Regions from separate parts of the Mesorhizobium sp. CAU 1741 genome, predicted to be linked through region 2. Evidence: riboswitches for the same ligand, from Rfam matches in the RefSeq annotation. Region 2 holds a riboswitch; the other holds the start of a gene.
The links. Region 2 has a riboswitch for thiamine pyrophosphate ahead of thiB (thiamine ABC transporter substrate binding subunit). Riboswitches for the same ligand answer to the same signal wherever they lie in the genome.

Region 1: linked by a shared signal. The riboswitch ahead of thiM (hydroxyethylthiazole kinase) and the one ahead of thiB (thiamine ABC transporter substrate binding subunit) in region 2 are both predicted to bind thiamine pyrophosphate.

The regions. Positions count from the first base shown of each region.
Region 1 covers NZ_JBDOQP010000005.1:306,909-309,940, reverse strand. Annotated here, with positions in the region: gene AAFN84_RS20430 (D-cysteine desulfhydrase) at 1-649, opposite strand, end outside; gene AAFN84_RS20425 (LysR family transcriptional regulator) at 765-1,661, shown strand; TPP riboswitch at 1,712-1,808, shown strand; gene thiM (hydroxyethylthiazole kinase) at 1,859-2,662, shown strand; gene thiE (thiamine phosphate synthase) at 2,659-3,032, shown strand, end outside.
Region 2 covers NZ_JBDOQP010000007.1:59,878-62,909, forward strand. Annotated here, with positions in the region: gene thiB (thiamine ABC transporter substrate binding subunit) at 1-788, opposite strand, end outside; TPP riboswitch at 830-956, opposite strand; gene AAFN84_RS22685 (thiamine diphosphokinase) at 1,032-1,676, shown strand; gene AAFN84_RS22690 (ABC-F family ATP-binding cassette domain-containing protein) at 1,679-3,032, shown strand, end outside.

The DNA of each region.
Region 1 (3,032 bases), on a different contig from region 2:
TACCGAGCAGCGGGATATTGGCATTGATGGCCTTGAGTCCTGTGACGAGGCCGGCCTGGGTACCGGCACTGCCGGTCGCCGTGACGATCTGGTCGATAACCAGCCCGCGGTCATTCGCCTGGCCGACGAGTTCGAAGGCGCAGTTCACATAGCCGAGCGCACCCGTCGCGTTCGACCCTCCGCCGGGGATCAGGTAGACCTTGCGGCCCTCGGCGCGAAAGCGTTCCGCAACCTTCTCCATCTCGCCCTGCATGTCGGCGCCGCCCGTCCGCTTCTCGGTCGTGGCGCCATGCAGATGGTCGAGCAGCACGTTGCCGTTGGTGTTGTAGTTGGCATCGTTGGAGCCGGTCCGATCTTCCAGCAGGAGGTGACATGCGAGCCCGAGCTTTGCGGCGAAGGCGGCCGTCTGGCGCGCATGGTTCGACTGGGTGGCGCCTTGCGTAATCACCATGTCGGCGCCCTGCTGCATGGCCTCGGCCATCAGGAATTCGAGCTTGCGGGTCTTGTTGCCGCCTGTCGACAGCCCGGTGCAGTCGTCCCGCTTGATCCAGATTTCCGGACCTCCGAGTTCAGCCGACAAGCGGTCGAGACGCTCCAGCGGAGTGGGCAGGTGGGCCAGGAAGACACGGGGGTAGCGGGAGAGGTGCATGGCTGTCTCCAATCAGAAAAGTTGCATGGAGCGACATATCCAATACGATGCCTCCAGCATCAAGGTCGAAATTTTTGAAACAAGATGCATACCATGCAAGTTAAGGAAATCTGCTGTGCGGCTCGAATGGCTGGAAGACATCCTCGCGGTGGCCGAGACAGGCTCGTTCGGAGAAGCCGCGCAGCGTCGCGGGCTGACGGCGTCGGCGTTTTCGAGGCGTGTCCAGAACATCGAAGAGCATGTCGGCATCGAACTTTTCGATCGCTCCCGCAAGCCGGTGGAGCTTCGCCGCGCGACGGCTGAACATCGCGACGCCATCGAGGGCATCGCGGAACGATTGCGGCAGCTCGTGCTCGATCTCCGCTCGGGCGAACGGGCCTCCGCCAACCGCATCGTCATCGTCAGCCAGCATGCGCTGACGACCGCGATCGCGCCCGGCATCATCGATGAAATACAGTCCCGCAATGACGGGATATTCCTGAGGCTCCGCTCCGCAAACCTCGACGATTGCTTCGCCCAATTGCTGGCCAGGGAGGCTGACGTCGCCATCGTTTACCGGCTGCCTGGAACCGAACATCCCGTTCGTGCGGACTTTGTCGAGGTCGCCGCGATCAGCTCCGATACGCTCGTGCCGGTGATCGGGGCAGGGCACCACGATCGAGTGCTCGACCTCATGAGGCAGGGCCGATTGCCCTATGTCGCCTATCCAGGGGACGTCTTCATGGGACAGGTGATGGAACGTCAGATATTGGCGCGTCTGCGGCCGACGGTCGAGCTTATGGCCAAGGTTGAGACGTCGCTCACCCTTGCGGCGCTCGAATTGGCCGCGGTCGGGGTTGCGGTTGCCTGGGTGCCCCGTTCGCTGGCGCGTGATCGCCTCGACGACGGCAGGCTGGTGGATCTGTCGCGCACGATACCACATTGCGAGCTGGAGGTGACGGCAGTGCGTGCGCTTGGCGCCGCGTCCGCCACCGAGCAGCTCCTTTGGGACCAGTTGACCCGATCGCGGTGACGCCACCGATTTGCGCGTGACAATGCCTTCCCGCTTTGCAACACTACCCGGATGAGAGACAGGGGCGCTCGCCGACAGGCGGGCTGAGAAGCACCCTTCGAACCTGAACCGGATAATGCCGGCGGAGGGAGTCGCTTGGGTCGGCCGCTTGAGTTGCTCGTACCCTTCCGTCTTCTGCTCCGCTGGAAAGGAGCAAGATGACGGACGACCTTTCCCCCGGAACCATGTTGACGGCGATGCGGCGCGAGACGCCGCTCGTCCACTGCATCACCAATTTCGTCGCGATGAACGTTGCGGCCAACGTGCTGCTGGCGGCGGGCGCCTCCCCGGCGATGATCCACGCCGAGGCCGAGGCGGGGGAATTCGCGGCGATCGCCGGCGCGCTGACGATCAATATCGGAACGCTGTCGCCGGTATGGCTTCAAGGCATGCACGCCGCCGTGGACGGCGCGCGGCAGGCCGGGCGCCCATGGGTGCTCGACCCGGTCGCCCACCACGCCACGGCGTACCGCCGCAAGGCGGCATTGGACCTGCTCGGCCTGTCGCCAAACATCGTGCGCGGCAACGCCTCCGAGATCATCGCGCTGTCGGGCGCCACGGGCCACGGGCGCGGCGTCGACAGCCGCGACACGGTCACGGCCGCCGAGGATGCGGCCCGGTCCATCGCCCGCATGCACGGCGCGGTGGTCGCGGTCACCGGCGCGGTGGATTTCGTCACCGATGGCGAGCGCGCCTACCGCGTCGAGGGTGGCTCGCCCTTTATGCCGCAAGTCACGGCGCTGGGCTGCTCGCTCACCTGCCTTGTCGGCGCCTTCGCCGCCGCATTTCCGCGCAACCCTCTCGAGGCGACGACGGCGGCTCTGGCACACTTTGCCGTCGCCGGTGAAAAGGCCGCCAGGGATGCGGCGGGGCCGGGCTCGTTCGGGTGGCGCTTCCTCGACGCGCTCGCAGCCGTCGACGGTGATGCGCTCGACGCCGGCTCGCGGGTCGCAGCAGCATGAGACCCCGGTTCGACCTCTCCTTCTATCTCGTGCTCGATCCCGCGCTATGCGGCGACCTTGGTATGGTCGAGACAGCGCGCCAGGCGGCGACGGCCGGAGCGACCATGATCCAGTTGCGCGACAAGCAGGCCGACACGGCGCGACTTGTCGAGACCGGGCGTGCATTGAAGCAGGCACTGGCGGGCACAGACGCGCTGCTCGTGGTCAACGACGACGCGGACGCGGCAGTTGCGATCGGGGCCGATGGCCTGCATATCGGCCAGGGCGATCTCGATGTGGCTCTCGCGCGTGCCCGCACAGGGCCCGACATGATCCTCGGCGTCACGGTGGAGACGGCCGCCCTGGCCGCCGCGCTCGATACGGCCATCGT
Region 2 (3,032 bases):
GCGAGTGGGTTCTCGGCCCCCTTGGTCGTGATGCCGGCAACCTCGACCTGGAGGTAATGGCCTTCTTCGAACGCGGCGGCCCTGTATCGGTCGGTGTCTTCCGCAATTACGTGATAGGCGGGGGAGGTGGTGTAGGACAGCACCATCGGCGCTTCTCCACTCGTGAAGAGCCCGTATGCCTCGCTCCATCCCGGGGTGACCGTCAGCACGCGCTGGCTGAGCTTTTCCCAGGCCTCGGGTGCTTCGTCGCCGTAAACGGACTTCACCCACAACAGCAGGCCGAGGCCGGGCGTCGAGGTGCGAGGGTCCTGGATGACGATCTTCTCTTCCGGGTCGCCATCGACCAGTTGCTTGAGGCTTGCCGGCGGGGTGTCGATCGTTTCGGTGTCATAGACGAAGGCGAAATAGCCGTAATCGAACGGTACGAAGGTGTCGTCGTCCCACCCGCCGGGTACGTCCACCTTGTCGAGTGAGAGGCCATGCGGGGCGAACAGGCCCGTCTCCTTTGCCTCGTGAGTGAGATTGGTGTCGAGGCCGAGAACGATGTCCGCCTCGGTTCCCGTGCCCTCCAGTTTCAGCCGATTGAGCAGCGCGACGCCATCAGCGACGGAAACGAAGTCGATGTCGCAGCCGCACTCGGTCTCGAAGGCCTTTTCAACCACCGGTCCGGGTCCCCAGTCGGCGGTAAAGCTCTCATAGGTGTAGACGGTGAGCTTCTCTTGCGCCGCGGCAGGCAGCGCCAGAAAGGCCACGGTCAGGGCAGAAATCGATGTCAGCAATGTGCGCATTAGGCGCCTCCTTGGTTCGTGTTCAAGGGAAATCAGGCGCCTGGATTGCAGCGTCTAATCCCTCCGCCGGTATGAGCCGGATCAGGTTCAGCGGGTTGGCAAGGGTGACCCCTTTTGCCTCTCAGCCGGTGGGCGGCAAAACCGCACCCGGCACCCCGTTAGAGCAATTCGACACATAGGGCGGGTTTGGAGCGTGCGCAAGCGCTTTCGCTTGCTGCCCGATGCATGATAGAGGCGGGGCCAATGACCCGCTTTGCCATCCTTCTCGGGGGCGACCTCGTCGCAACCCCCCGGCTCACGCGCCAGCTCGAAGGCCTGCGGGTCATCGCGGCCGATTCCGGCATTCGGCACGCGGATGCCTTGGGCGTGACACCTGAGCTGTGGACCGGCGACTTCGATTCCGTCGACGACTCCATGCGCACCACCCACCGCGACGTCCCGGTCGAAGCCTTCCCCCCGGAGAAGGACCAGACCGATGGCGAGATCGCCATCGATGCCGCGCTTTCGCGTGGCGCCACCGACCTCCTGCTTGTCGGCGCCTTTGGCGGCGCGCGGGCCGATCATGCCTTCCTGCATCAAGCCGCCGCGTTGAGACTTGCGGAAGGCGGAACGCCATGCCTGCTGACGAGCGGCAGCCAGGAGGGCGTGCCGCTGTTGCCGGGAAGCCGATCGTTCGATTACGCCTCCGGCACCGTCTTCAGCATATTGGCGTTCTCCGACCTTGTCGGGCTGACGCTGTCCGGCGCCAAATGGCCGCTCACAGATCGCGCCGTTTCCTTCGGCTCGTCGCTCACCTTGTCCAACGAAGTTGCTGGCGACCTCACCGTGCGGCTCTCTTCCGGCCGTGCGATGCTGATTGCCCATCCCGTCTCCTATTTCCGCATGTGACCATGGCACCTCCACTTCTTTCCCTCGACGGCATCAAACTGACCTTCGGCGGCACACCGCTGCTCGACGGGGCGGAGCTGTCCGCCTCGGCGGGGGACAAGATCGCACTCGTCGGTCGCAATGGCTCTGGCAAGTCGACGTTGCTCAAGATCGCCGCCGGCATGGTCGAGGCGCAGGACGGCGAGATTTTCCGCCAGCCATCGGCGACAGTGCGCTACCTGCCGCAGGAGCCCGATACGGAGGGCTTTGCAACCGTTCGCGCCTATGTCGAGGCGGGGCTCGGCCCCGCGGACGATCCCTACCGTGCCACCTATCTGATCGAGAGCCTCGGCCTGAGCGGAGACGAAGACCCGAAGACGCTGTCGGGTGGCGAGGCGCGCCGGGCAGCGCTTGCGCGGGTGATGGCGCCAGAGCCCGACGTGCTGCTGCTCGACGAGCCGACCAACCATCTCGACCTCTCGGTCATCGAATGGCTGGAAGGCGAGCTGCAGCGCACCAAATCGGCGCTGATCATGATCTCGCACGATCGCAGGTTCCTCGAGCGCGTCTCTCGGGCGACGGTATGGCTGGACCGCGGCGTCACCCGGCGGCTTGAGAAAGGCTTCGCGCATTTCGAGGAATGGCGAGACCAGATACTCGAGGAAGAAGAGAAGGAGCAGCACAAGCTCGGTCGCCAGATCGTGCGCGAGGAGCACTGGCTGCGCTATGGCGTGACGGCGCGGCGAAAGCGCAACATGCGCCGCCTCGGCGATCTGCATTCGATGCGCGAGCGCTTCCGTACCCACCGGGGCGCAGAAGGCCTTGCCTCAATGGCGGCAGCGGAAGCCAGTGAGTCCGGCAAGCTGGTGATCGAGTCCAGGGCGATTGCGAAGAGCTTCGCGGACCACGTGGTGGTGAAGGAGTTCTCGACGCGCATCCAGCGCGGCGATCGCGTCGGCTTCGTTGGGCCGAACGGCGCCGGCAAGACGACGCTGCTGAAGATGCTGATCGGCGAACTGAAGCCCGATTCCGGCTCCGTGCGGCTGGGCGCAAATCTGGAGATAGCGGCGCTCGACCAGAAGCGTGTTCTTGACCCCACCGAGACGCTGGCCAGCTATCTGACAGACGGTCGCGGCGACAGCCTGATCGTCAATGGCGAACAGAAGCACGTCGTCTCCTACATGAAGGACTTCCTGTTCAAGCCCGAGCAGGCAAGGACGCCGGTGCGCGAACTTTCCGGTGGCGAGCGGGCGCGCCTCGTGCTGGCGCGGATATTGTCGCGGCCGGCAAATCTCCTCGTGCTCGACGAGCCGACCAACGATCTCGACATGGAGACGCTGGACTTGTTGCAGGAGCTGGTTGCCGGCTATCCCGGCA